Regions from separate parts of the Halomonas sp. TP35 genome, predicted to be linked through region 1. Evidence: predicted binding sites of a transcription regulator. Region 1 holds the regulator's gene; each other region holds the start of a gene.
The links. Region 1 encodes FNR, which switches genes on or off when oxygen is low (the NO sensors DNR and NnrR bind a similar motif). Its sites were predicted from a motif close to TTGATNTANATCAA; they were not measured.
Positions count from the first base shown of each region.

Region 1 (9,913 bases):
GCTGACAACAACCGCTGGCCGGTGACGATTGTGGTCACTGACGATGGCGGCCATCTACTGGCGCTACGCCGCCTGGATGGAGCCGCGCCCTTTAGCGCGGAAATCGCCTCTCATAAAGCGCGTAATGCCGCTATTGGCCGCAAGGAAACGCAGGTGTTTGAAGAGATGATTAACGGTGGCCGCACAGCATTTGTTTCCGCGCCCTTCCCCGGCTTATTGTCGGGTGGCGTTCCGGTGATCGTCGATGGGCAAGTGATCGGCGCGGTAGGCATTTCCGGTGTAAAACCTGAGCAGGACGTCCAGATTGCCAAGGCAGGTGTTAGCGCGGTTGCCTGACTAGCGTAACCAACCCGCGCACATACGAAAAACCCCGGATCAATGATCCGGGGTTTTAGAATTCGTTCGGTATAAACCGAAGGTGCTTAATGGCGGACCGGACGAGACTCGAACTCGCGACCTCCGGCGTGACAGGCCGGCATTCTAACCAACTGAACTACCGGTCCACATATAAGGCACTTAACGCGGTATTACAATTACCACCATTTAAAAGGACTTTAAATGGTGGGTGGTACTGGGTTCGAACCAGTGACCCCCAGCTTGTAAGGCTGGTGCTCTCCCAACTGAGCTAACCACCCAAGATGTTGATCTTCATCAACGAATCTGCAAGTTATCGTGGCGGACCGGACGAGACTCGAACTCGCGACCTCCGGCGTGACAGGCCGGCATTCTAACCAACTGAACTACCGGTCCGAATAGCGATAACTGCTACAAAGTAAAACGTATGATGATGGCGGACCGGACGAGACTCGAACTCGCGACCTCCGGCGTGACAGGCCGGCATTCTAACCAACTGAACTACCGGTCCGCATTACATCATGCTGATATTACTTTGGTACTGCTTTACGTTTCCAGACCATCTTTCGATGGTGGGTGGTACTGGGTTCGAACCAGTGACCCCCAGCTTGTAAGGCTGGTGCTCTCCCAACTGAGCTAACCACCCGCTGGTCACGTGGCGCTGCATTCTACAGAAGCCCTGCTGAATGTCAACACGTTATGTTTAAACTTTATGATTTAAACCAGCGCGTTGCTCACATTCACGAAGGCGTTCCATGAGCGCGGACGAAGGATGCCGCAAGTGAGGCTGCCTCGTCAATCAAAAACTCATGTTTTAATCCAGAAGCACGCCTTGGCTTAAAGTCATGGTCACCATCAGTTAGCCAGTCAAGCCTGGTTTGAGGCGTTAATGGATAGCCAATTACTTCTTCACGCGTACCAAACGGGTCACGCTCGCCTTGTAGTACCAGTACCGGACAGTGAATATCAGGCCAGTGACTTAACCGACGTTTTTCAGGTGCTTTCGGCGGATGAAACGGATAGCCCGCGGCGATAACACCAGGGCAAGCCTGCTGGCTGGCCAACATCGTCGCAACCCGTCCGCCCATCGACTTTCCGCCCACCCACAGTGGCGATGCCGCCAATGGCGCAAGCAGACGATACCAGGCAGTAAAATGCGCTACCGTGTGAGCAACCGGCGGTGGCGGGCGGCGTTTCCCCTGTTGATTAATCTGCTGCATATAGGGAAAGTCAATCGCAAACACCTGAAGCCCCTGGGCTGCCAGCCCATTGATCATGCGCTGCATAAAAGACGACTGATGCCCAGCGCCTGCGCCATGCGCCCATAAAATACGCCCGATATGCGCCCGCCCCACCACTGCCAGCGGCCCAAGCCCCTCCACTAAAAAGAATCTGGGCGCTTCAATTTTCGTCAAGGCATCCTCCAGCGCGTCTGGTGGAAGGGGCAAATATCCTGCATAAGCGTCTGGCATCACGGTTTTCTTCCTCTTGGCATTTTAATCCGTTAAACCTTCACTATTCATTCAAGAGTTTTCAGATGGCTGCTACCTTAAGGAAACACTCTTGCCTGATAAAGCGTTGATGATACGGTTATTTAAAGAACGGGCAACGAGGCCATGACAACGTTATCGGCCTCCTCTTGTTACCACTGTGGCAGCCCTGTTCCGAGCAATGCGCCTTGGCATATAACGCTGGACGCCACCACGTACCCGTTGTGCTGCCCAGGCTGCGAGGCCGTTGCCCATGCCATTGTACAGGGCGGCCTGGAGCGCTATTACCAGCAGCGCACTGAACTGCCCGAAACGCCCGCCGGAGAGTCACTCGATAGCGATGCCTGGGCGTATTTCGACAGCCCTGAATTTGAGACAAAATTCCGGAAAACATTGCCCCCTGACGTCGACAGTGACCAGTTAAGCGCTACGTTCGCGGTAGAAGGTATTACCTGCAATGCCTGTGGCTGGTTAATTGAACATCGCTTAAATGCGCTGAAGGGCATCACCTCAAGTGCCGTCGATTTATCACGGCATCGCCTTCACGTTAGCTGGCAACCCAGCAAGCTTAAGCTTTCCCAGCTACTGGCCGAGCTTGCCGGTATTGGCTACAGCGCCCTGCCTTTTGAGCCAGACCCTGAACAGGAACGCGTGCGCTATAAAAAGCGCCTGGGTGCTTGGCGGCTGGGAGCATCGGGGGCGTGCCTTCTCGGTATCGCGCTGCTCATGCTTTTTTTGCAAGGCGAAGCACGGGGGGATCTCAATACGCGTACTACTACGCTGCTTCACTGGCTTCCCATGGTACTGGCAACGCTTGTCATGCTGTTTGCCACACCGCCTTTTTTTCGACAGGCGCTTGCCGATATAAAGCGTGGTTTGTTGGGCCCGGCCGTGCCTATTGCCCTGGCCTTGGGCAGCGCTTACCTGGCCAGCGGCTACGCATCTTTTTTTCACACAGGGGAGCACTACGTTGGCATGTACGTTGGCATGATTGCGCTGCTCACAACGCTGTTACTGCTTCTTGGCTGCGCTAGATCATTGTCAGGCTTAAGAAGCCCTCAAAACACATTTAAAGGAGCCCTACCCGCCACGACCATTCGGCGCTATCCCGACGAAAGCGAACGAATTTTACCCGCGTGCGAGCTTTGCCCAGGTGATCGTATCGTTGTGAATGCGGGACAGCGGGTACCTATTGACGGCATTATCGAGCAAGGCGCATCAAGCCTGAACACCTCACAGCTCACCGGCGAACCGCTCCCGGTGAGTTACGCTAAAGGAGATAGCGTGCTGGCAGGCTGCCAAAACCTCGAAAACCCGCTGGTGATTAACGTAGTCCAACCGCCTGCCCATACCCGTATCGCAGCGCTAGGCGCCTTGGTTGGCGCTGCTTTTACTGGAAAGCACCTGGCCAGTATTAATGCGCGCAGCGTGCACAAGTGGGCCGTTGGCCTGCTTATCATAACGCTGGGTGTGGCAGCCCTCTGGTGGTGGTTTAAACCGCTAATGGCATTGGATGTACTGCTTTCTCTGCTGATAGCAGGCAGCCCTTGCGCCTTGGCGTTGGCAACCCCAGCGGCGCTGACGGTCGCTTACCAGCAGTTACGCACACGAGGCGTGGTGATGACGAATCCTTGCGCCCTGCTTTCATTGGCCAAAACAACGCAGGCAGCAGATGAGGCGATAGCGTCTTGCTCAGACGTAGTCATACTCAGCCCACGAAGCGAGCGCGCAGTAGAAACCCTTAGCATTGCGCGCGCCACGCAGCGCTGCATACAACACTCAATGGGTATGGCGGCCTCCATCAGCGTGATAGCGCTTTGCCTAGCGGCAGTGGGCGCTCTATCGCCGTTTGGCGCCATCACGGGCGCTGGCGTCAGTGTGCTTGCCGTCATTGCTAATACGCTACGCTTTTCACGCAGGCTATCTACTTCAAACGTATCCACCTCCCATTTATCCACTTCAGTAGTCAAAGGCGTGCCATGAACCCGACCGGGCTTGATCTTCCTCCTCTTATCGCCGCGTTTGTGTTTGGGTTGATGGGCGGGGCCCACTGCATCGGCATGTGCGGAGGCGTCATGAGCGCATTAACCTTTGCCATCCCGCCCAGCATGCGTAGCGCGGCACGTATGGGCGGCCTACTGCTAAGCTACAATCTGGGCCGAATATTAAGCTACATGACGGCAGGCGCGCTGGTAGCCGCGTTGGGCACCGTGCTTTCGCCCTCACTGCTGGCGCGCCAACTGCTGCAAGGCGTTGCAGCACTCATGCTGATTCTTATGGCGCTGTATATTGCTAACTGGTGGAAAGGGCTTTTGCGCGTGGAAGCCGTGGGCAAACGATTATGGCGTCACCTTGAGCCCTTGGGACGACGTTTGATGCCGGTGGTTCATTTCCCCCAGGCATTCGCACTAGGCGCCCTTTGGGGCTGGCTGCCCTGTGGGCTGGTTTATTCAATGCTGGCCTGGAGCCTGGCGACGGCCCAACCGCTTCTGGGGGCTTTATTAATGGGCGCTTTTGGCCTGGGCACCCTGCCTGCGCTACTGGCCACAGGACTTGCCGCACGTAAGCTTAATCATCTTATTCGTCACCCCGCGACAAGAACCATCGCCGCGCTCGTCATTATCGGTTTTGCCGTATGGCAGCTTTGGTCACTCAGCATGCACTCAGGTGGGCATTCACACGCCAATCATTGACCTGGCGCAACGCGCTACAGCGCTATGTTCTTTAGCCTATCGGTAGCTTTTTAAAACGTATTTTCAGCTACCGGAGCGCCTCTTCATGCCTGTATGTGCCACGGCTGTCCCCTCATCCGTTACTGCTACCGCGTCATCCAGCACCCGCTGGGATGAAGCATTGCTGCGCCGTTATGATAAAAGCGGCCCACGCTACACCTCCTACCCGACGGCGCTGGCCTTTCACGAGGAATTTACCGCCGAAGATGCGACCCAAGCCATTGAGCGCAGCAACGCAAGTCAGCGCCCGCTTTCCATCTATGTCCACATCCCGTTTTGTCGAAAAATCTGCTTTTATTGCGCGTGCAATAAAATTGCGACAAAAAATACCGCCCTGGCCGAGTCGTACCTCTATCGGCTAGATCGTGAGATGGTCCTGACGGCCCGCCATCTGGATGCAAAGCGCCCTGTCAATCAGTTGCACTGGGGCGGGGGAACTCCCACGTTTCTTTCACTCGAACAGATGGGGGACTTGATTGATCGCTTGGACGCCCGCTTTGGCCTTTCAAGCGCACCAGACCGCGACTACGCCATTGAGATCGACCCGCGCGAAGCCGATGTTTTAACCCTGCGCCACCTGCAGTCTTTGGGCTTCAACCGCTTGAGCCTTGGCGTACAGGACCTGGACCCACGTGTTCAGAAGGCGATTAACCGCCATCAGCCCCGCGTGCTCACCGAAACACTAATGGATGAAGCACACCGTTTGGGCTTTCGTTCGCTGAATCTGGATTTAATCTACGGTCTTCCCTTTCAAACGGAAAGGAGCTTTGCCAAGACGCTTGAACAGGTTATCGCGTTAAATCCGGCGCGTTTATCCGTGTTTAATTACGCGCACTTGCCTGAACGCTTCAAGCCTCAGCGACGTATCAGCGTGGATGACCTGCCAGGTGCAGATGAAAAGCTTTCAATTCTGCGCACAACCATCGACATGCTGACCGCTGCGGGCTATCAACATATTGGGATGGATCACTTTGCCAAACCCAATGACAGCTTGGCGGTTGCCCAAGCCAACGGCACCCTACAGCGCAATTTTCAGGGCTACTCCAGCCATGCCAGATGCGATCTTATCGGTCTGGGCGTGTCCGCTATTTCCCGAATAGGCGATAGCTATGCGCAAAACCCTACTGACCTGGCTAGCTACGAAGAGAACTTAGATCAAGGTCGACTGGCTATCGTGAAAGGCGTACGCTTAAATAAGGACGACCTAATAAGAGCCGACGTTATTGAACGTTTAATGTGCGATATGCGTCTGGATTTAGCAGCGGTTAGCCGGCAATGGCAGGTTAACGCCAACGACTACTTTGCCAGTGCGCTGGAACGCCTACGTACTGCTGAGCAGGACGGGCTAATCGTTCGCCTGGGTGATACGCTTGAGGCGACGCCAATGGGCCGTTTACTGATTCGCCAGTTGGCCATGGCGTTTGATGCTTACCTTCCGGGGCACTCAGGCCAACGCTACTCAAGAATCGTTTAACCAGCGGCATCAACGCCTGCGGTAGATAGCCATTTAGGCAAAAGAGAAACAGGGAGATAGTCATGCCACCCTCGACAAGCCAACGACGCTCGCTTCTTCAAGAAGCACGCTGCCAGACCTGCAGCCTAAGCTCGCTTTGCCTTCCGCTAGCGCTTGAGCTTGAAGACATGGGGCAGTTTGATGCCATCATCAGGCGCCGGGCACCGCTGAAAAAGGGCGAAACACTGTTTCGTCAAGGCGACCGTTTTACCAGCGTGTATGCCGTTCGCTCAGGCAGCCTAAAACAGGTAACCAGCGAAGGTAATGGCAACGACCAGCTCACTAACTTCTTTTTGCCCAGCGAGCTTGTCGGATTGGACGGCATTGATGAAGAACACTACCCAGGCAGCGTGATTGCCTTGGAAACCACCACTATCTGCGAAATCCCCTTTGACCGGCTGGACCTGCTTTCAGAGGAGCTGCCAGAGCTTCGTGGCCAGCTATATCGCAGTATGAGCAAGGAGCTTCGCGATGACCGACGCATGATGCGCCTGTTGTCGCGCAAAACCGCCGACCAGCGGCTGGCCAGTTTCCTGCTGACGCTTTCAGAGCGTTTTCGGCGTCGGGGTTACTCCCCGTACAGCTTTAGGCTTTCAATGGCGCGTGCGGATATCGGCAATTATTTGGGGCTGGCGGTTGAGACGGTCAGCCGTATCTTGAGCCGTTTTCAACAGCAAGACGTGGTGGCCGTCTCAGGGCGGGAGGTTAACATCCTCGATATGCAGCGGCTTATAGCGCTTGCTGAAGAGGAAGAGCCGGTGATTAGCTCACGCTAAATGCTTCAATACGCCCCGCCATGAGCGCTTCCTGTTTGGCTTCCAGTCCCGCAAAGTCAAACAGGTCGCGGTCGGCTAGCTGCGAAGGCGCGACGTTAGTGACCGCTTTAAACATGCTTTCCAAACGCCCCGGATGCTTTTTGTCCCACTCGGCCAGCATTTCCTTAACGACCTGACGCTGCATATTCGGCTGCGAACCGCACAGGTTGCAGGGAATAATCGGGAACTCCATCAGGCGCGAAAACTCCGCGATATCCGCCTCTTTACAGTAGGCCAGCGGACGAATCACGACATTCTTGCCGTCATCGGAAAGCAGCTTGGGCGGCATTGCCTTCAGACTGCCGCCAAAGAACATATTCAGAAACAGCGTTTCCAGAATATCTTCACGATGATGGCCAAGGGCGATCTTGTTGGCGCCAATTTCTTCGGCAAACCCGTAGAGCGACCCGCGCCTTAACCGCGAGCAAAGCGCGCAAGTTGTCTTGCCTTCCGGCGTTTTCTCCTTCACTACCGAGTATGTGTCGCGCTCCAGAATGCGGTACTCCACGCCGAGTTTTTCCAGATACCGGGGCAGTATATGCTCAGGAAAACCAGGCTGTTTTTGATCCATATTGACCGCCACCAGTGAAAAATTCACCGGCGCATTGCGCTGAAGATTGCGTAAAATCTCAAGCATGGTGTAGCTGTCCTTACCACCCGACAGGCACACCATGATCCGATCACCTTCATTGATCATTTGGTAATCGATAATCGCATTACCTACCTCGCGCCGCAGTCGCTTTTGCAACTTGTTGAATTCGCGCTTTTGTTTGGCATCCTCAAGCGCCGACTGGTCCTGTAGGTCAGGCGTCGGTGCAACGGTTGCTGCGGCGGGGTCAAAATGATCAAGGTGTTGCATGGTATAAGCACTGCCAATGGTAGAAGGAGCAGCCGCTATTCTAACAATACTCCCGTCGTTCACCCAACTGGCAAAATCACGTCGTCACTATGGTCATTACTACGGCTATCACTCTGGTTATCACTCTGGTTATCACTCTGGCTATCACTACGGTTATCACTACGGCCATCTGTATGGACGCCACTACGCTAGAAGCTAGCCCGATTGCGTCATATCACGCTGTAAGCGCATATACAGTAAGGCGCTTGCGGTGGCTTTGCCTAACAACCCTTGGGTCGAGATAGCAGGCACTTGCCAACAATCCAACGCCTCGGAAAACGGTTGGGAAGACTCCACTAGCGGATGTAAACGGCGTAATTGGCGCTGATGTAGTTTGGCCACATCGACCTGCACATTGGGTAGCCCAAACCCCAGGTGCGTTCTAAAGGCACTATTAAGCATGCAAAACTGCTGGTCCAGTTGCCACCCAACCAGCGGCCGGTTGCCAATAAAATCGGTAAACGCATGCAGTGTCTCGGCACAGGGGAGTACCGCCGTAGCGGTATTATAAAGCTGCTGATGCTGGCGCAGCGCCGCCTGGTCAACCGTTTGTGGGTCGGCAAACGTTGCCACCCACGGCTGGCTTGTGTGCACTTGCTGTTGATTAAGTACTACGGCAGCCACACTTAATACCGACGTTTCACCGGGTATTGATTCACAAGCCAGCGCCACTAGCTCTTCCCCCATATAGGGCTGAAAAAGCCAAGCGTAAGGCGAATTCGCATAGCGGCGCCGATCTCGCTCACGCTTAAATATTCTGCGCAGCGTTTGCCCCAGCAGTGCCATGCCTTTTTTGCCGCCTTGCATAGCGCTGCTCATGAATACTCTAAATGGTAACGATAGGAGAGGCGCTGTTTAAAGTCTTTAACGATATGTAGCGACTCGCGCAATAAATCGCGCTCAAGCGACGAGAGCTCTTGCACCACCACGTGATTGGAGCGTGCATCGTCCATATCCTGCCCGCTAAGTTGCTGCTTGAGACGCAGCTCGGTCAACAGTGAAAGTGCCTCTCCTAAATCATCAGCGGTGCGTCGTTCAAGGCGGCCGTCATCAACCAGTGCCGTCAACCTGCCCAGCGTCGAGGTTACGCTGATGCGCCGCTCAAGCGCCATGGTACGTACACCGTGGACAATCGGGAAAATGCCGCCTTTTTTGATATCAATACCGTGCTGAGGCTTTTTAAGCGAGCCAAAAAGCGTCAGCGGTGTCGAAAAACGCAGAGCCGCACGTGCAAAGTAGGAAAGCAGAATTTCATCACGGGCACAGCGCTCAAATAGCGCCTCGCGCACGCTTTCAAGTAAACATGGATTACCTGCCATTGAGTGGGCATCCAGCATAATGGCAAGCCTCATTAAACTATCGCCATCGCGCACATTGGCCCATTGAGCAATACGCTTCTTCCACTGAGAAACGCTGGCAACCCACTCGGGATTAGAGACCATAATATTACCAGGGCACGGCGGGTAGCCCAGTTTTATGAGCGTCTCGGTTAAGGCCTGCATATCGTCGGCGACACTTGGCCACTGGGCGTCGTCGTCTAAAATCAGACCATTATCCTGATCCGTTTTCAAAATTTGCTCGCCGCGCCCTTCACTACCCATCACCATCAGGCAGCTATGCTGATGATGCTCCTCATTGATAACAAAATCCCAGGCCTTGCTCATAATCCGGCCATTCAAGGCCGCTAGCAGATCCATGGCAAAATTAAGCTTAACGCCTTGTGCCATAAGGGCTGTGACGAGTTCAGGGGTACGATGACTAGCAACCGCCAGCGTTTCCAGGTCATCAGCCTGCTCCACCTGCAGACTAACAACATAACTTCGGCTGGAAAAATAACTCAGCACATCCGTCAGCTCGACCACGCCTTTTAGCGCAGCCTGCTCCATCACCACAACGCGGGTAACCTTGTGCTGGGTCATTAATACCAGGGCTTCAAACAGGTACTGCTCAGGCGTTACCGTGACAAGGGAGAAGTGCGCTACCTGATCCACCAGAGTGGCTGGCGTGAAGCCGCTCACAACCAAGCCATTGAGCAAATCGGTTTTCGTCACCATTCCAAGCTTGCCCTGGGTTTCCACCAGCAGACTGTCGGCATGGCTTTCGTTAAGCTT
Region 1 covers NZ_JBQSUZ010000004.1:168,748-178,660, reverse strand. The annotation lists gene ACT3RU_RS07635 (GlcG/HbpS family heme-binding protein) at 1-336, shown strand, start outside; tRNA gene ACT3RU_RS07630 (tRNA-Asp) at 427-503, opposite strand; tRNA gene ACT3RU_RS07625 (tRNA-Val) at 560-635, opposite strand; tRNA gene ACT3RU_RS07620 (tRNA-Asp) at 674-750, opposite strand; tRNA gene ACT3RU_RS07615 (tRNA-Asp) at 789-865, opposite strand; tRNA gene ACT3RU_RS07610 (tRNA-Val) at 925-1,000, opposite strand; gene ACT3RU_RS07605 (alpha/beta fold hydrolase) at 1,095-1,826, opposite strand; gene ACT3RU_RS07600 (heavy metal translocating P-type ATPase metal-binding domain-containing protein) at 1,971-3,827, shown strand; gene ACT3RU_RS07595 (sulfite exporter TauE/SafE family protein) at 3,824-4,537, shown strand; gene hemN (oxygen-independent coproporphyrinogen III oxidase) at 4,623-6,050, shown strand; gene fnr (fumarate/nitrate reduction transcriptional regulator Fnr) at 6,113-6,865, shown strand; gene ttcA (tRNA 2-thiocytidine(32) synthetase TtcA) at 6,852-7,763, opposite strand; gene ACT3RU_RS07575 (3'-5' exonuclease family protein) at 7,959-8,621, opposite strand; gene ACT3RU_RS07570 (DUF294 nucleotidyltransferase-like domain-containing protein) at 8,618-9,913, opposite strand, start outside.

Region 2 (9,913 bases), on a different contig from region 1:
TGTCCGCGATATCATGTCCAAGGATTGTTACCGCGTCTCGCCATCTACCTCAATTACCACGCTGGCACAGGGGCTGGCACTTCATCGCCTGCCAGGTGTGCCGGTAGTCGATATGGCAGATCGATTAATCGGCTATATTTCTGAGAAAGATGTACTAGGCCGTGTGCTTGACTGCTTATACCATGACCATGAGACGCCACTGGTGGGTGAGCTGATGCGCGAAGAGGTGCTTACCACAACACCTAACAAAAGCATCACAGACCTTGCCCAGGAAATGCTCGGAGACAAACCCAAGGTTTACCCGGTGGTTGAACAACAGCGACTCGTCGGCATCGTGACCCGGCGCGATATTCTTATGGCCTTGCTAACCATTCGCCGCCATTGATAGCGATGTACGTATGAAAACCATGACGCATAAAAAAACCGCTGCCCAAAAAGGCAGCGGAAGCAAGGGATCGAGAAACAATAGCTAGGACAACACTATTAGCGACTGCTATCGCTACGTTGTCGTACTACTTCAGACACCTTGCGCCGGAAAAGTTCGCCATCGTTTAAAATTTTTGTCTTTATGAGGTCGCGCGTATACTTAAGCATTCAATTCATGAAAGAGCACAGGAGTGGATGCATGGCACTGTACCTACTGGTACTCGGCGTCTGCCTGCTGGTGATAGGTGCTGTTTTATTAGCCCTGATGACGGTAGGTACGCCGCGCTACCGTACCGAACCTAAGGATTTGCTGGCGCTGTTTGACAAGGCCCTGAATAGCCAAGTGAGCGAAGCCGAGTGGGATACGATTATCGGCTATCCAATACGCCATAATGACTATCTGGACGGCATTCGACGCAGAGCGTCGCGCTTAATGGAGTTGCATGGGCGACGCTGGCAAATCGCCCAAGGCAAACCGCTACTAAATCAGGAAGGGCAAGCGGAGCTACAAGTATTACGAGATCATCTGGCGGCCCATACCGCCTTGCGTCAAACGTAGATGCGGTTGAAAGCGCCGAGGAGACAACCTGATGCCCAGTACTATTCGCAAAATACCGCTGGCGAGCGCAACCCATCATCACGCACATGACTTTCACCAAATTGTGATTACGTTGTGTGGTTCCTCGGAGTTTGAAATCGAGGGGCTCGGCGGGCGTGTAAATGCGTTCTCAGGCTGTATCGTGCCTGCCAATCACGAGCACTACTACTCAGGCCATGGGCATAACCGGCAGTTGATTATTGATCTGCCAGAAAATGCGCCCGCCCTGACAGGTGAACACCGCGAGTTGGTCGCACTGTTTGATGTGCCGCGCTTTTTTGCGTTAGATAACCCTTTACGCCACTACCTGGCGTTTATGGAAAGCGAGCTTGCCCAAGGGTTTGATACCTCTCCCGTCTCGTTTCAGCAAGACCGCTTGGCCGCCACACTACTGGGCTCGCTCAAAGCGCGCCTTGGGCACACCCCATCGGCTTCTCTGCGCAGAATTGATGTCTCACTTATCGACCGCTTTATTAACCGCCACTTGGCCGATGAGCTGCGGGTTGCTGACTTGGCCAGGCTTGCCTGCCTAAGTGAAGCCCACTTTTCAGAGTGCTTCCGTAATCAGACAGGACTTTCGCCTTGGCAATACGTTAAGCGCCGACGACTTCACGCGGCTCGTCAGCTGATTTTGCAAAGTCGGTTGCCGTTAACCGACATTGCCATTCAAACAGGATTTGCCAACCAAAGCGCACTCTCTCATGCGTTTCGGCGCAGCTACGGCATATCGCCCCGTGCTCTACGCCAAGAGGCGCCAGTTTCGCTAGCGACAGCATCCTCCACTATGCTCAAAAAACCACTAGCAGCATCAAGCACATACTACTAAGGTCTCAAAGCAGCCTTGCTTGCCGCGAAATTGACACGTTTTACCGAGAAAACGACATACACCAAATCACAGACCACTCTACATTCGAGCGCAGCTTGGGCGAAATGCCCTACCACCTACTCGTTTTTATGTAAATTTACGGGGGCCTCAATGCTCAACGCTAAAAACATGCGTGACTCTGCCACCTGGCAAACGGACCTTGATGTGCTGATGGCTCAGGTGAGCGACCACTATCTTGTGGACGAAGAAACCTACGTCGGCGAATTAATCAAGTTGCTGGATACGGATCACGAAGGCTTCTCCCGCATTGAGGCCAATACGGCAGCGCTCATCCACGATGTCCGTGAAATGGACACGGCGGTAGATACCATTGATGAGCTCCTACAGCAGTACAGCCTGGATACCCACGAAGGGCTGATGCTGATGTGCCTGGCTGAAGCGATGCTGCGTATTCCCGACAAAGCCACCGCCGATGCGCTGATTGAAGATAAGCTTGGCCCCGCTGACTGGCAGTCTTATACGGGCAAAAGTGAGTCATGGATGGTGAACGCTTCCACATGGGGTCTGTTAATGACCGGCCGTGTTTTGAAGCTTGATCATCCCAAAGATGGCCAGCCTGCGACGTTTATTAACCGCATGGTTAATCGTATGGGTGAGCCTGTGATTCGTCGCGCGATGGTTGAAGCGATGAAAATCATGGGTAAGCAGTTCGTATTGGGCCGTGATATTAACGAAGCGTTAAAACGCTCCAAGCCGCTATTCAATAAAGGTTACACCTACTCCTACGACATGCTGGGTGAAGCCGCACGCACCCGCGATGATGCCAAACGCTACTTTGACGACTACGCCCGCGCTATTGAGCAAGTGGGTAAAACATCCCAGCACTTAAGCGATAAAACGCCCAAACCATCGGTATCGATCAAGCTCTCAGCGCTGCATCCCCGCTACGAGTTTGGCCGCCGCGAACAAGTGCTGGCAGAGCTGGTTGATACAGTTATCAAGCTGGTCACCAAAGCTCGCGAGCTGGATGTAGCGGTCACCATTGATGCCGAAGAAGTCGACCGCTTGGAGCTTTCGTTGGAAGTTTTCCGCGACGTTTATTCAAGCGATGCGGTAAAAGGCTGGGGACATTTTGGGCTGGTCGTGCAGGCGTACTCCAAGCGCGCCCTGCCGGTACTGCACTACATTAACCGCTTAGCGGATGAGCAAGGTGATGAAATTCCGCTGCGTTTGGTGAAAGGCGCTTACTGGGATAGCGAAATCAAGGAGTCTCAGCAGTTGGGCGTCGATGGCTACCCGGTCTATACCCGCAAGGCGTGTACGGATGTTGCCTACCTGGCCTGTGCTCAGTTCCTGTTGTCAAACGACACCCTCGGGCGCATTTTTCCGCAGTTTGCGACCCATAATGCTCATACGGTTACGACTATTCTTGAATTAGCCAATCACGATAGTCGTCCGTTTGAGTTCCAGCGTTTGCACGGCATGGGCGAAGCCCTTTATGAAGCTGCCCTGAAGCGCGCTCCCAAAGGTACGTACTGCCGCATCTACGCGCCGGTAGGCGCACATAAAGACCTGCTGCCCTATCTGGTTCGCCGCTTGCTGGAAAACGGCGCGAATTCGTCGTTTGTTCACCAACTGGTCGACCCCGAAGTGCCGGTTGAATGGCTTTGCCAGCACCCCATAGAGGCTCTGCGTCAGCAGAAATCCTTAGCCAATACGCAGATTCCGCTACCCAAGGATATTTATGGGTCCAAGCGTCGCAACTCGCGAGGCGTAAACCTGAATATCCGCAGCCACTTCTATCCGTTAATGGATAAGATGGCCGTCTTTATGGATAAGCAGTACCTGGCCAAACCACTGCTGGCATTCGATGTGGCGGACGATGCTGCCAATACCCACAGCGTGACCTGCCCCTTTGATCGCCGTCAAAGCGTGGGCAGCGTTCAGTGGACAACCAAAGAACAGGCCACCAAGGCGCTTGACGCTGCCTGGAATGCCTTCCCGCGTTGGGAAACCACGCCGGTTACCGAACGTGCAGCCGTACTGCGCCGTTTGGCTGACCTGATGGAAGAGAATATGCCGGAGCTTATGACCCTTTGCTCACGCGAAGGCGGCAAGCTCTTAACGGACGGTGTGGACGAGATCAAAGAAGCCGTCGATTTCTGCCGCTATTACGCCATGCGTGCGGAAGACTCCTTCGGCGAGCCCATTGAGCTGCCTGGTCCGACCGGTGAATCCAACCAGCTAATCATGGGCGGTAAGGGCGTGTTTGCCGCGATCAGTCCGTGGAACTTCCCGGTGGCAATTTTCTGCGGTCAAATTGTTGCGGCGGCGGTTGCGGGCAATACCGTGCTTGCCAAGCCTGCCGAGCAAACGTCAATTGTCGCCCACCGGGTGATCGAGCTGCTTTATGAAGCAGGCTTGCCACGCGATGTGGTTCAGTTGCTGCCAGGCGATGGCCCGACCGTGGGCAGCGTGCTGACCTCTGACCCGCGCATTACTGGCGTGGTATTTACCGGCGGCACCGACACGGCGCAGATCATCAACCGTGCCTTGGCTGCGCGTGAAAATGCGCCGCTGCCCACGCTGATTGCTGAAACCGGCGGTATGAACGCCATGATCGTCGACTCTACCGCGCTTCCCGAGCAGGTCGTGGTGGATGTTATCCAGTCTGCGTTCCAAAGCGCTGGCCAACGCTGCTCGGCATTGCGGGTTCTTTACCTGCAAGACGACGTTGCCGACCGCGTCATCACGATTTTAAAAGGCGCAATGAACGAGCTGCGTATCGGTGATCCGCGCGATTTGGGTACTGACGTTGGCCCGGTGATCGACGAGGAGGCGCGTAACGGTCTGCTTGAGCATATCGAAAAGCTGAAAGGAGAAGATCGCTTGGTCGCCGAAACGCCCATGTCAGCCGAGCAAACCCAAAATGGTACCTTCGTGGCCCCTGTGGCCTTTACCATCGACAGTATCAATGCATTAACCCGCGAACAATTCGGCCCTGTACTGCACATTGTGCGCTATAAGGCTAGCGAGCTTGACCAGGTGATCAACGATATCAATAGCCGGGGCTACGGACTTACGTTTGGTGTCCATAGCCGTAATGAATCCTTTGCCGCTGGCATCGCACAGAAAATTCGTGCGGGCAATGTGTACATTAATCGTAATATCATTGGGGCCGTAGTAGGCGTTCAACCCTTTGGTGGACAAGGGCTTTCAGGTACAGGCCCTAAAGCAGGCGGGCCGAATTACCTGCAGCGCTTTATCACTGAAAAGACGGTTACTAACAATACGGCCGCTTTAGGCGGTAATGCGTCCTTGCTGGCGCTAGGCGATGAGTAAATAGCTCATCTAAATGGAAAACCTGAACTCCTCAAAAAGGATCTCTCATGGTTGAAAATAAAAGCGTAATGGCCTTTACATGCCCCCTCTACAGAAGGGGGGCATTAGGCACAGGGAACATAACAAATAAACGCCTGAAACCTCTTTTTGACGGTACCTTCGCCAAATGTTTGCAGGTCACAGCGTGAACAAGAGGCAGGGTTAACAACAATAAGTCTGTGCTATTACCAAGCATGGCTCGGTAAGCGCACTCACCGGTCGGTGCTATCCGACTTGATAAACGGGAGAACTTCAATGGCTATTGGCGTTTGGATCAGCCTTTTTGCTTACTTTGCGCTGATGATCGGCATCGGGCTTTATGCGATGCGAACATCAACATCAACCTCTGAAGATTACGTGTTAGGCGGTCGTACCTTAAGCCCTAAAGTGGCCGCTCTTTCAGCGGGCGCCTCAGACATGAGCGGCTGGCTGCTACTGGGTTTACCTGGCGCGATGTTTGTATCGGGCCTGGGCTCTGCCTGGATCGGCATCGGCCTTTTCGTCGGGGCCTTCTTCAACTGGCTTCTGGTCGCACCCCGTCTTCGTGAACAGACCGTTCATTATGGCAATGCGATCACCATTCCTGCCTTTTTAGCTAACCGATTCCCGACCCGGGCCATGTCACTGAAAACGGTCTCGGCGATTGTCATCGTCATTTTCTTCGCGGTCTACACCGCGTCAGGCCTGGTGGCTGGCGGTAAGCTATTCGAGAGTGCGTTTTCTGGTTTGGTGAATTTTGGTGGCCTAAGCGATTATGCAACCGGCATCATCATCACGCTAGGCGTGGTACTTGTCTACACCGTAGTGGGCGGCTTTTTGGCCGTGAGCCTGACGGACTTTGTACAAGGCTGCATTATGATGCTGGCGCTAATTATCATGCCCGCAGTGGTGCTCTTTGGCGAAGGCGGTGGGGGCTTCAGCCAGGCAACCCAGACCCTTAATGAAGTCGATCCAACGCTACTGTCGTGGACAGATGGCTTGACCTTTATCGGCTGGCTCTCGGCGGTGACCTGGGGGCTGGGTTATTTCGGTCAGCCGCATATTATCGTGCGCTTTATGGCTATCCGGCATCTGAAAGATGTGCCTACCGCCCGTAATATTGGTATGGGTTGGATGGCCATTTCCCTGATTGGCGCCATCTCGCTCGGTATTTTTGGCCGGGCTTACGCTATTCGTAATGGTCTGGAAATTCAGGATCCCGAAACTATCTTTATTGTCCTGGCAGAGCTTTTATTCCATCCGCTGGTGACCGGCTTCCTTTTTGCAGCCCTTCTAGCGGCAGTGATGAGTACCATTTCCAGCCAGCTTCTGGTGGCATCTTCATCACTGACAGAGGATATCTACCGGCTGTTCCTGAACAAACAAGCATCGGAAAAGCAGACCGTTACCGTTGGCCGGATTTGTGTCGTGCTGGTAGGCCTGATAGCCGCCATTATCGCCTCTGATCCAGAATCTCAGGTACTCGGCCTGGTGAGTAACGCGTGGGCAGGTTTTGGTGCTGCTTTCGGTCCCTTAATCATTCTGTCGCTAATGTGGCCACGCACCAACGGAGCGGGCGCCATTGCAGGCATGGTAGTAGGTGCTCTCACCGTTATTATCTGGATCGCACTGGGTTGGAACGGCGAGTTTATGGGTGGCCCCGGCATCTATGAAATCATCCCTGGCTTCATCGCTTCTTTCATCGCCATCCTGGTGGTAAGCAGCATGACAGCCGATGCCGGTGAATATCAGCGTATTGATCATTAAATGACGCGCATTTAAGCAAGCCTTGAGGCCACCTTCGGGTGGCCTTTTTCATGGGCACATTGCCTTGGGTCAATAACCGCAACCTGTCATAGCGGTACTCTTTATCCATGGTTCACAACCACTTATCGAGTAACCTGAACGACAAGGAGCACCGTTATGCGCCATTTATCTTTTCCTGCTCTGCTCACGGCCGGGCTTGCCGTCACCGCCTTGACGGCAAGCACACAGGTGCTTGCCTACGGCGCAGGTGATTTCTTTACCCGCGTAGGGGTCGCTAAAGTAGCGCCTAAAAGTAACAACGGCTCGCTTGCCGATGGAACAATTGCGGTAGATGTAAAAGACAAGACAGGCGTCGCTTTTACACTAGGCTATCGTTTTCATGACAAGCTAGGCATTGAGCTGTTAGCCGCACGTCCGTTTGAGCATGAGATTGCACTTAATGGGGATAACCTCGCATCAACCAAGCACCTACCTCCCACACTAACACTTCAATACTATCCTTTAGGCGGCACACAATCGCGTGTTCAGCCCTACGTGGGTGCGGGTATTAACTATACGCATTTCTCCAAAGAGCACTTGGACATTGGCGAGCTAAACCTGAAGCACTCATGGGGTGCAGCAGGTCAGGTGGGCGTTGATCTATTGATAGACGAGCACTGGGCACTTAACGCGGCAGCCTGGTATCTGGACATTAGTACCGATGCCACCATTAATGGCGAAGCGGCAGGATCTGTGGATATCGACCCGGTGGTCGTTATGGGCGGGCTTAGCTATCGCTTTTAAATAGACGCACGAATGCTGTTGTATTCTGGCAAGCCCGCCTTACGCAGGCTTGCCGAGCGATAACGGCTAATTATCGGTAACGAGCTGGTCAACTTTCTCAAAAGCACGTACGACCAGCCATTGGTCGCTGGGGCGTACTTTTTCCTGGATAAGATAGGCGGCCATTGCCGGGGCTACCTCACATTTCGCAGGCATTGGCGCTTTCGCTTCAGCGAGCGCATTCAGCCGTGCCACGAATACAAAACGCACCCATTGGGGCAGCGACATCGTATCAATACAGAAGGGTTCATGGCTTGCGAACGCCGTTGCATCCGGCGTGGGGACTCGCCATAAATTGGCGGCCTTCATGGCGGCTTCAAGCTCAAGAAGCGCGGTTTGAAGCTGTTGATGGACGCTCATATACACCTTGGTCAAATCAGTTTGGTTAATGTCCATTATCCCAACTCTGTCCACGAGTTACCACTTTATCCCCCGCCAACTTAGGTTATTCACCGATTCACAGAAAACCTGCAAGAGACTGTGGATAAACTATGGAAAGGTCTCGCTAACGCTACTCTCAAGAGGCTTACAGGAAGTTGTTCATTTTTTGATCATTCGTATAAAAAAGCACCGATTTATCGACCGTTACGGCTGACACTGTGCAGCGGTCAAGGTAGAGTGCAGGCTTGCAAAGCGGAAGGACATCATGCAACCGATTCAGACCATTGATGATTTTTTTACACGTAGTGGCGCCGAGGTTTCGCTCTATTATATGGGCCGACGCGTTAGTGCCTGCTCGCGTGACACGTTTAGTCGCTTTGAGCGTGGCCAATGTGCCTGGCCCGAGCCTTGGCAAGGTCAGGCACGCTTCGCGGCCGTATTTCGGCTAGGCGACATGCCCGAACCGGCTATATGGTTTTTAGCGCTTCCTCTTGACGAGCAGGGGCTGCTCTCCCCCGCTCAGCGCGATGGATTTTTAAATCGCCTGATGGAAACCCTGGGGAAAAATGTTGCATACGTAGGCCAAAACGCTAAAGACGTGGATCATTTAATGAAGGATAATCCGCTCGCCTTTACGCCTAACGTAACCTTCCAGGCAGTGCTCAACGCCCTTGCAACGCAAGAGCGTGGACTGCCCGCCAGCCAACATTTCGAGCCTGTTGAAGCCTACCTGACCGGCCAGCAAACCATTGACTGGCAAGCACTGGGGCTTCAAGGAATAGCCGATTTCACGGCACGTATGGATGATTCCCTGGCCAACACTCTGGCCTCCCGGCTCGCCACCCTACCCACTAGCGTTGTGCACTCACTCTGCTACTGTTTAGAGCATCGGCCTCTCGCTGCGTCGATAGTGTTGGCGCTGCGTGAGATCGGTGAAAAAGCGGCGAGTGAAGGCGATGTTGAAACGCTCTGCGCCTGTATTCGTGCGGTCGGTAGCACGTGCCAGCCAAGCGTAGGCGACTGGTATACAAGCTTGCTGGAAGACGCTCATGCGTGTGGACCAGATGTACTGGCTGCGATGGCTGGCCGCGGTTGGCTCTTGCTGGAAGACGCGCATCGTTTACCGCTTTTCCTGAGCCGCTTGGCGGAGGATGAACGGACCAACTTTTCCGCGGTCGTGCGAGACCTTGCTTTAATACCGCGTTTACGGCTACCAATAATGGTAGCGTTACGAGATGCCCCTAAAGGCTCGGCTATACAGCGTCGTATGGCGGCCATGACATCAGCGGCTAGCCGTTAAATGGGTAGCGCTATTAACGAATTTCAAGGAGTCAGCCGTGAAGGAACTACCCTACCAGGCTAAAGCGGTTATTGGCCGCCGCGAGATGGTGACGTTGCCTGAGCTGGGGCTTCACCTATGCTGTAAGGCAGATACCGGGGCACGTACATCAGCACTGCATGCCGAGGAAATTGAAACACATGAAGATGAGCATGGGCAGCTATGGGTTAGCTTTATCACCCATAGCGGAGGGCCAGAAACGCCCGCCCATCGCCTTAAAATGCATCTGCATGATAGACGCCGGGTGACTAGCTCAAATGGGCATAGCGAATGGCGATATGTTGTTCGTACGATGATGGAAATGGGCCAACTGAACTTTCCTGTGGAATTGACACTGACAGATCGCAGCAATATGCGTCACGCCATGCTATTAGGGCGCCGCGCCATGCGCCGC
Region 2 covers NZ_JBQSUZ010000005.1:187,739-197,651, forward strand. The annotation lists gene ACT3RU_RS08720 (CBS domain-containing protein) at 1-385, shown strand, start outside; gene ACT3RU_RS08725 (hypothetical protein) at 626-985, shown strand; gene ACT3RU_RS08730 (AraC family transcriptional regulator) at 1,017-1,850, shown strand; gene putA (bifunctional proline dehydrogenase/L-glutamate gamma-semialdehyde dehydrogenase PutA) at 2,001-5,192, shown strand; gene putP (sodium/proline symporter PutP) at 5,487-6,977, shown strand; gene ACT3RU_RS08745 (OmpW/AlkL family protein) at 7,134-7,760, shown strand; gene ACT3RU_RS08750 (YqcC family protein) at 7,827-8,159, opposite strand; gene ACT3RU_RS08755 (DUF3549 family protein) at 8,446-9,480, shown strand; gene ACT3RU_RS08760 (ATP-dependent zinc protease family protein) at 9,518-9,913, shown strand, end outside.
Region 2: the regulator FNR is predicted to act here: its motif matches at 7,037-7,050, upstream of ACT3RU_RS08745 (OmpW/AlkL family protein).

Region 3 (9,913 bases), on a different contig from region 1:
TAGCTGATCAGACCATTGCCCGGTAATCAATAACGCTGAAATGACCCCCACCGCATACGCCGCAAAGATGACCGTAATCATCAGATCCGAAAAACCAAATTCATGCTGATAGATCGGATAAAGTGGCGTGGGCAGCGTGGTGCCCACCATGGTGATCATGAAAGCGAGCGCCGCCCCTAAAAATACGCCTGCGCGCCGCGTATCCGGCGCTTGAGAAGAGCTCATAAATGTCCTTATCAAAAATAAAGAGATCCACCTTCTCAGAAGGCGAGTCGAGAATGGAAACTCACATAGCCAACGAACGTTAATGGATGCGTTTTACATCACCGCCAACTGCTCTTGGGCCAGTTTGGCAAAGTGCGTGCGTGAGGGCTTTAGCCCTTTCACCGAGGGCCACGCCAACCATGCATCGGGCACCATAAAGCCCGGCAGCGCCTCGCGCACCCAACGGGCCAGGGCCTGATCTTCGCCGCTTTTCGCCTGCCAATCAATAAAGGCAACGGGGCGCTCACCCCACTCGGGGTGTGGCACAGCAACCACCAGCGCTTGGGCGACGCTAGGGTGATCCACCAACCGCTGTTCGATGCTTTCCGGCTGAATGTTCTCACCGCCGGAGATAAAGCCGTTATCCAGCCGCCCTTCAACCACCAGTTCCCCCGCAGAATTGAAATACCCCTTGTCCCGCGTGGCAAACCAACCCTCATCATTTAGGGCTGGGTCCAGCGCACCATTATTTAAATAGCCGCTAAACAGGGTATCGCCCCGCACCTGTATTTCATTGTTGATAATCCGAACATCGCGCCCCGGAAGTGGCTTGCCGACAACACCTGGTGCCGAGGGAGCACCGGTACAGACCTGGCTTGCCATTTCAGATAGCCCATAACTAACTTTTGGCGCCAGCCCCAGCGAGGTCATGTGTGCCACCAGCGGTGCGGGGATTGCCGCGCCGCCCAACAGCAGTTCGCGCAGCTGTGTCCTGGCGGGGTCAAAGCCCGCTTGTAACAAGCGCCAGAGCTGAGTGGGTACCAGTGAAAGGTGCGTAATAGGCTGTTGTTCCAGGCGTGCAGCCAGCGGCGCATCACCATCATCCAGAATGACCCGGCCACCTGCGAGAAATACGCGAAAGGGAATCGCGTAGCCGCCAATATGAAACAGCGGTAGCGACAAGAGCCAGCCGCTCTGTTGGTCAACAGGAATTAAGGCTGCCGAACCATTGGCCGAGGCCAGATGATTCCCCAGCCGATGCAGTACCGCTTTAGGCATGCCGCTGGAACCCGAGGTAAAAATCGTGTTACAGCGCTGTTCGGTATTCAGCTGCACCGCTTGTTCGGTAATTAGCTCTTCGGAAAAATCGAGGGTAATCGGCGCTGGAGCAGATGACGTTACCTGCGCGTCGCCCTGCTCACCTTCCGTATAACAAATGCGGCTGGCCTGCAGGCGCTGGGCAAGCGCGTGCTGCTGGGCGCTTGGAAAGGCCGGGTTAAGCGGGCAGAAAACCACCCCGACACGCAGACAAGCCCAGGCCAATAATAGCGAGGCCAATGCGCCTTTGGCCGGGGCCATTAATTTGTCCCCAGGCTGAAACCCCTTTTGCGCCAGCTGTCGCGACAACGCGGCGATACGCCTGTCGAGCATTCGATAAGTAAGCGTCACTGAGCCACTGTGTAGCGCAATATGCTGCGGAGTTTCGGTGGCCCAATAGTTAACGGGGCAAGGCTGCATCACTCGGCACGCTCCTGGTTATTCCTGCATAGCTTGATAGAGACACGTCGCTTGATAGAGGCACGTTAAGCGCCCGGCAACGACATCACCTGTCGTGGTGGTTACCCGTTCAGCCAGCCAGTTTCCGGTATCCAGCCCCGGTGGTTCTTCGGGCGCCCATTGGCAGGCCAGCCGAGCCAGCAAGCCCAGGCCAAGGTCAGACTCGAAACTTGAGGAAATAACCACCCGCAGATTATCTGCCCGCGCCCGCTGTACAAGTGCCTCGCAGGCGCTTAATGCGCCTATCAATGTAGGCTTAATCACTAGGGCGGCAATATGAGGATGGGAATACCAGGGCGCGTTACGTGACAACGTTTCATCCAGCGCAATCTTCACACCCGCTGCATCGGCCACGGCAATGGTGTCAGCAAAAGTGGAGCAAGGCTCTTCCAGGTAGTCGATCTTTTCACGTGGTAGCTGTCGACAAAACCGCGTGGCCTCTTCCCTTGTCCAGCCGCCGTTGGCATCCAGAATCAGTTGGGTAGCGGGCAGCTTTTCAGACAGCCTGGCAATTAGCGCTAGCTCGTCGCTCATGGCGTAACGCGCTACCTTGAGCTTGAGACGCGAAGGTGGCGGCTGCCCGCCCTTCAGTATGTTGTCTAACGCGCGATCCAGCATCGCGATCAGCGATACAGGTTCGCCTTGTAATAGTGGGTAAGGCGCTAACGCGGCGGGACAGTGTTGGGGCCAAACGTGCTGTGCACAGCCGAACCCGAACTGTACCGAAGGGAGCGTGGGCACTGCTTTTTCACCGCGCTTCAAGGCGGTTAGGCAGGCCCTGCTTTCAGTCTCGGCATCGGTTAAGGTTTCAACTGAAAAGCCGGGCAGTGGCGCAATGTCACCCCACTGCCCGTTAACCGACACCAACAGCCCTTCACGCTGCGTGATCCACTGGCCGTTAAGCAGCAGCGGCTGGCGAAGTGGCAGCGCGTAGTGGTAAAGCGCTAATGGCATTAAGGGTTACGCGGATAACGTGAGAAATCCGGGGGCCGCTTCTCATTAAACGCGTTACGCCCCTCCTGGCCTTCATCAGTCATGTAATAGAGCATAGTGGCGTTACCCGCTAGCTCCTGCAGCCCGGCCTGGCCATCGCAGTCGGCATTCAGTGCCGCTTTCAAGCAGCGTAACGCCATGGGGCTGTGCTGCAGCATCTCCCGGCACCAGCGCACGCTCTCTTTTTCAAGCTCATCCAGCGGCACCACGTGGTTGACCAAGCCCATCGCCAGCGCTTGCGCAGCGCTGTACTGGCGGCACAAAAACCAGATTTCGCGGGCTTTTTTCTGGCCCACAATGCGCGCCATATACGAGGCACCGTAGCCGCCGTCGAAAGAGCCTACCTTGGGGCCGGTCTGACCAAAAACCGCATTATCCGCCGCAATGGTCAGATCGCACATAAGATGCAACACATGCCCACCACCAATCGCGTAGCCTGCCACCATGGCGACAACCGGCTTGGGACAGGTACGAATATCGCGCTGAAAATCCAGCACGTTCAGGTGATGAGTGCCCTGCTCATCCTGGTAGCCGCCATAGTCACCGCGAATACGCTGATCACCGCCGGAGCAGAACGCTTTATCGCCTGCGCCGGTGAGCAAAATCGCGCCGACGCTACTATCGTGACGTGCGCGACCAAGCGCCTGAATCATTTCGCTAACCGTTAAGGGGCGAAAGGCGTTACGCACCTCTGGGCGGTTGATGGTAATGCGCGCAATGCCCTCTTTGGAGATATGATACCGAATATCCTGGTAGTCGCCGGAGTGGTCCTGCCACTCAACCGGTTGATAGAGTTCCGCTTCTGTAAGTCCGTGGATCATTCAAAGTTCCCTGATTTATTAGGTATTGGCGTCTTTCGGGCTTAGCGCAACATACCTGCCACGACCAGCCCTAGTGCCAGAAGGCTTAACAGCGCCGCAGCGCCATACATCAGCTTTTTATTGGTAGTGTCGCGGCCCAAAATAAGGTCAAACATTCCGTGGCGCAGGCGATGGGCGGCATGAAACAGCGGCAAACAGACCGCCGCACCAACAAATAGAAAGCCTGGCACGCTGAATAGCAGTGCCGATGCACGCTCATGGCTGAGTGCGTTGGCAGGTAGCCAGCCCAAGGGAAGCAGCACGGCAAAAAACAGGATGGCAGAGGGCAGCAGCACAGCAAAACAGACGCCACCTGCACTGAATAGCCCCCACCACAGCGACTCATCGTAGGCCTGGTGGTGGAGTGGCTGATTCGTGCGCTGGCTGCCTGCGCCTGACGCATTCATGGTTGGTTTAGTCATACAGACGCCCTCCCAAACAGCCAGATGAACAGCAGCAGTACGGCCAGAACGCCCGCCCACTGCCCCGCCACAATCGCCTTATCCGGCAGTTGGTAGTTACCGATACGCAGCGGCATAACGCGAGGAAACAGCACAAAAAAGGTCGCCGCGTGAAACAGGCTGGCGGCTAGCGCCAAAAGGTTGAGCAGCAAAACGATGGGAGATCCCATAAAGGCGATCCATCGTTGCCAACTCTCTGGGCCCTGGAGCAGCGCGACCATGCCCGCCAGTATGCAGAGCAGGAAAAAAACCAGCGGTAACACCGTCGCTTCACGCAGCATATAGAGTTTAAAAAAGCGGAGTTTCAGCCACCAGTTACGTTTTAACGGCACAAAGCGTTGAGATGTCGACTTATCCATACCCTTTCTCCTAGCCCTTAAACAGCGCAATTAGCGTGTGCTTAGCGGACGCCACTTTGCTCTGATTGATAGCCGCCGCTGGGTCAACGTGCTTGGGACACACCTTTGAGCAAAAGCCCACAAAGGTGCAGCTCCACACACCTTCATGGCGGTTCAATTCGGCCATTCGCTGCGTGCTGCCATGGTCCCGGCTGTCCAGGTTATAGCGGTGCCCCAGTGCAATGGCTCCTGGGCCAATAAACTCAGGATTAAGCCCAAACTGCGGGCAAGCGGAGTAGCAAAGCCCACAGTTGATACAGTTAGCGAACTGCTTGTAACGGGCAAGCTGTCTGGGCGACTGTCGATAGGTTTCTGGCGCCTTCGGATCAAAGGGCTTTACCGGATTGTCGTCTATCAGATAGGGCTTAACGGCGGCCAGGTGATCGAGGAATATCTCCATATCAACCACCAAGTCGCGCTGCACGGGAAAGTGCGCCAATGGTTCAATGCGGATCTCATCGTCGAAGTCGCGCAGGAAGGTCTTACAGCCAAGCTTGGGGACGCCATTCACCATAACGCCACAGGAGCCACAGATCGCCATGCGACACGACCAGCGGTAGCTCAGAGTGCTGTCGAGCTGCTCTTTGATGTGATTCAGCGCATCCAGCAATGAGGTGCTGTCGTCGACTGGCAGCTCATACTCCTGCCAATAGGGCTCGGTAGAATTGTCGGGTAAATAGCGTTTGACGCTGATGCGCCGGGTGGATACCTGCTGAGTACTCATGCCTTGCCTCCCTTGGACGCATCCCCGTAGGTGCGTTCTGCGGGCGCGGAAAAACGCACGTCAACTTCCTGCCATGCCAACCTAGCGTGTGCATCGCCCTGATAAAACACCTGGCTGTGCTTGAGGTAGTTAACGTCATCGCGCGTTTGCATGCCGTCATCCAAGCGCTGGTGAGCGCCGCGGGACTCACGCCGCTCCAGTGCGCCAAGGCAAGATGCCTCGGCAATATCCAGCCCGTAGCCAAGTTCAATGCACTCAAGCAACTCTGTGTTGAATATTTTGCTGGTGTCGTTGACACGAATCTTCTGATAGCGCGCCCGCAGTTCACGAATCGTCCCCAACGACTGCCGCATACCCTCTTCGGTACGATAAATACCGCAGCCACTCTCCATGGCCTGCACCATGGCATGCTTAAGCGTCACCCACGTCTCGCCGCTGCCCTCACCATCACAAAGATGCGCTAGTTTTGCCTGCTGATGGGCAGCCTGGGTTTCCAGAAGGTGCGTGTCTGCCCACTCGGTTTGCGCCGCGCGCTGGCTTGCCTGCTCCCCTGCTAAACGGCCAAACACCAGCAGCTCAGTGAGCGAGTTGGAGCCTAAGCGATTAGCACCATGCAGCCCAACAGAGGCACATTCACCCGCCGCATAAAGCCCGGCAACCGACGTTTCACAGTAGGGATTGGTTTCAATACCGCCCATGGTGTAGTGCACCGCCGGGCGGATAGGGATCGGCTCTTTGACCGGGTCAACGTTAATGTAGGATTTAGCCAGCTCGCAGATAAAGGGCAGGCGCTCAAGAAGGTAGGCTTCGCCCAAGTGGCGCAGGTCAAGATAGACCACATCGCTATCGCCAAAGGTGCCAGTGCGGCCCGCCTGCTGCTCCTGCCAAAAGGCCTGTGAGAGCTTATCGCGAGGGCCCAGCTCCATGTACTTGTTTTCCGGCTTGCCCAGTGGGGTTTCCGGGCCCAGCCCGTAATCCTGAAGGTAGCGGTAGCCATCCTTGTTGAGCAAAATACCCCCTTCGCCACGACACGCTTCGGTAATTAAAATGCCGGAGCCGGGAAGGCCCGTGGGGTGATACTGAACAAACTCCATGTCCCTAAGCGCCACACCGTGGCGATAGGCCATCGCCATCCCGTCGCCAGTCACGATCCCTGCGTTGGTATTAAAGCGAAACAGGCGCCCGGCACCTCCTGTTGCCAATATCACGGCTTTGGCGCGCAGCAGAATAAGCTCGCCGGTGGCCACTTGAAGGGCAATGACGCCAATAACGGCCCCTTCGTGCACGGCAAGATCAAGGACAAAATACTCATCGAAGCGCTCAATTTGGGAATATCTGAGCGAGGTTTGAAACAGGGTATGCAGCATGTGAAAGCCGGTTTTATCGGCGGCAAACCAGGTACGTGCGGTTTTCATGCCGCCAAAGCGGCGTACCTGCACATTGCCATCTTCCTTGCGGCTCCAGGGGCAGCCCCAGCGCTCCATCTGCACCAGCTCCTGGTAGGCATGATGCACAAAATAATCCACCACGCCTTGCTCAACCAGCCAGTCGCCACCCGACACAGTGTCGTCAAAATGTGCCTGATGCGTATCCTCCTCGCTGGTTACCGCCGCCGCACCACCCTCAGCAGCAACGGTATGGGAGCGCATAGGATAGACCTTGGAAATCAGTGCGATGCTTTGAGAAATGCCCTGTGCCTTGGCGCTTTCTGCCGCGGCGATAGCGGCACGCAAGCCTGCGCCGCCTCCACCCACAATCACGATATCGAAATCTCGATGCTGCATGATGCTCCCTTTCTGTAGCCAGGCCAAAGGCGGTAGTGACGACACGCTTCGATGCGGTGTCTTTGAACTTATCACACTCCAGGTACGTGCTATCCCCGCATGCCAGGCTCTATTGACGCATATCAAGAAATGCACCTTTAAGACAGGCGATGCTTTAACAAGAGTAGTTAAGTTTAATTTCTCATTTATTAATTTTAATAAAGAATTCCAACTACAATTTTTAACTATTAGTCGCTATCGCCATTCTCTGCAATGTATGTAACCGCAAGCAGATGAAAATCAACAGCGTTAGCAGTGAAGAGATTCGGCTGCTTTCGCAGCCAATAAGAGGGGGCAGCTTGATATGAACAGTAGCGTGCAATCGGCATTTGACTGGAAGTTGTTGGCGCCGCTTGTAGTGGCCATTATCGTTGCGTTGATACCCACGCCTGAGGGGGTTGCACCTCACGCTTGGTACTTCTTCGCTATTTTCCTGGGCTGTGTGGTTGGGCTGATTTTTGAACCCTTGCCAGGCGCGGTCATTGGGTTAATCGGCGTGACTCTGGTGGCACTGCTCTCCCGTTGGGTGCTGTTTTCACCCGAACAGCTAGCAACCGAAGGCTTTAATGCTGCCAACCAGGCCTTTTCATGGGCAGTTTCGGGGTTCACCAACTCGACTGTATGGCTAATTTTTGGCGCGTTTATGTTCGCGCTGGGGTATGAAAAAACCGGCCTTGGCAGGCGCATATCACTTTGGCTGGTCAAGGCCATGGGCAAGCGCACATTAACGCTGGGCTACGCGGTAATGATCGCCGATGCGGTGCTGGCGCCTTTTACACCTTCCAACACGGCGCGTAGCGGGGGCACCATTTATCCAGTCATTCGCAATCTACCACCACTTTACGACTCCCTGCCCAATGACCCCAGCATGAAACGCATGGGCAGTTTTCTGATGTGGACAGCGATCACCTCTACTTGTGTGACCAGCTCGCTGTTTCTAACCGCGCTTGCCCCCAACCTGCTGGCCATTGCTCTGACAGAAAGCGCTACCGGTATCCATATTAACTGGGGGCAGTGGTTTATCGCCGTAGCGCCCGCTGGCATTCTGCTGCTGTTGCTGGTCCCACTGCTCTGTTACTGGCTATGCGCGCCAGAAGTGAAAGCCGGTGAAGAAGTGTCCAACTGGGCGCGGGATGAGCTGAACAAACTGGGTGCGCTTACTCGCAACGAGATACTGCTGGTCATCATGGTCGTCACTGCGCTACTGCTGTGGATTTTTGCGGGCGATGTTGTGTCCGCATCCCTGGTAGGCCTGGTGGTGATTTGCTGCATGCTGCTGACCGGCATCGTGAGCTGGAACGATATCCTCGACAATCGAGCTGCCTGGAATACCTTTGTGTGGTTTGCAACACTGGTGGCGCTGGCAGGCGGGCTGAGCCAGGTCGGGTTCGTCAATTGGTTTGGTGGCATGGTGGGTGAACAAATCAGTCACTTTAACCCCGTCATGGCGATGGTGGCGCTCACGGTGATTTTCTATCTCCTGCACTACCTGTTTGCCAGCGTCACGGCCCACGTTACCGCCCTATTGCCGGTGATGCTGGCGGCGGCTTCCGGTATTGCAGGGTTGGATATGCAGATGTTTATCCTGCTGCTGCTCCCCACCTTGGGCTTTATGGGCATTATTACTCCCTACGGCACCGGCCCAAGCCCGGTTTACTATGGCAGCGGCTATCTGCCAAGCGCCCTTTATTGGCGGCTTGGGGCTATTTTTGGTCTGCTGTTCTTAGTGGCCTGGCTGGCTATCGGTTTGCCGTGGCTGCTGTTGATTAACTGAATCCAGGTGAGCGAGCCGTTTAGCCGAGGCGTTGATACCATCGGCTAATCGGTTCGGCGATGCTTTTCGCTTGCTCTGTATGCAGGTTATGCCCACCTTCCAGCGCCATAAGGTGCACACGAGGGGCTACGTTAGCCAAGCGGTCGGCAAGTGCATGAAATTTAGTATCCTGCCGACCTGAAAAGTAACCAATGGGAAGTGACGTTTCAGCCAGCCACGGCCACTGAGATGACTGCCTGCCGAGCGACGTGCTTCGCAGCATTGTCGCCACGGACGGGCCATGATTGGCCAGCCGTCGTTCAATCTGCCGCGCTCGCTGCGTATGCGTAAGGTCAGCAAAGACGGATTGCCGATACCAGTCGGTAAGCACGCGTTCAAGAGGTTCCAGTGCAAAACGTTGTGCCCAGCGTGCATCATGAGCAATACGCTCATCGCGCTCGCTTTCCGGCAAGCCTGGATGAGCGCTCTCCAGCCAAAGCGCCTCAAGCCCCGCAGGTTGGCGGCTGGCGTGATCAAGCGCCAAACGCCCTCCCAGCGAGTAGCCCAGCAAGCAATAGCGGCGAATATCCTGCGCGGCCAACGTATCGGTTAGCCAGTGATGAAAAGCGGAGAAAGAGTTGACCGCCACCTGGTGATTTTGGCCGTGGCCCGGTAAATCCAACGCCAGGCACGGCACATCTTTCAACGCGGCGATGACCTCCGCCCAATCGTAGCGATCACCTAACAAGCCGTGCAGCATAACCAGCGTTGGGCATGGCTGGGCGTGCTCTTCATGTTCAGTCTTCATGGTTATCGAGCCTACCCAGCGTTGCCGCCAGCGCCACAAGATCGTCTGCAACCTGCTGATGCGGCACGTTAATCTCAATCAGTGTAACGCCACTTTCCAAGGCTCGGGCATAGGCCGCATCGAAACTTTCCAGCGAGCCAGGTGCAGCGTAGGCAAGCCCAAACATTTGCGCCACGTACTCAAAGTTCAAACCGTGTGGCTGACGGAAATAATGCTCAAGTAGCTCACCTTCCTTAGGCACTGGCAGCATATGAAAGATGCTGCCGCCGTCATTGTTAAGAATGATCACCACCAGCGGTTGAACGGCCTGCTTCAACAGCGCCAAGCTATTA
Region 3 covers NZ_JBQSUZ010000001.1:571,614-581,526, reverse strand. The annotation lists gene ACT3RU_RS02680 (MFS transporter) at 1-225, opposite strand, end outside; gene ACT3RU_RS02675 (AMP-binding protein) at 319-1,722, opposite strand; gene menC (o-succinylbenzoate synthase) at 1,741-2,715, opposite strand; gene menB (1,4-dihydroxy-2-naphthoyl-CoA synthase) at 2,715-3,575, opposite strand; gene frdD (fumarate reductase subunit FrdD) at 3,617-4,036, opposite strand; gene ACT3RU_RS02655 (succinate dehydrogenase/fumarate reductase transmembrane subunit) at 4,033-4,434, opposite strand; gene ACT3RU_RS02650 (succinate dehydrogenase/fumarate reductase iron-sulfur subunit) at 4,445-5,197, opposite strand; gene frdA (fumarate reductase (quinol) flavoprotein subunit) at 5,194-6,981, opposite strand; gene ACT3RU_RS02640 (anion permease) at 7,325-8,794, shown strand; gene menH (2-succinyl-6-hydroxy-2,4-cyclohexadiene-1-carboxylate synthase) at 8,814-9,581, opposite strand; gene menD (2-succinyl-5-enolpyruvyl-6-hydroxy-3-cyclohexene-1-carboxylic-acid synthase) at 9,571-9,913, opposite strand, start outside.
Region 3: the regulator FNR is predicted to act here: its motif matches at 7,094-7,107, upstream of frdA (fumarate reductase (quinol) flavoprotein subunit).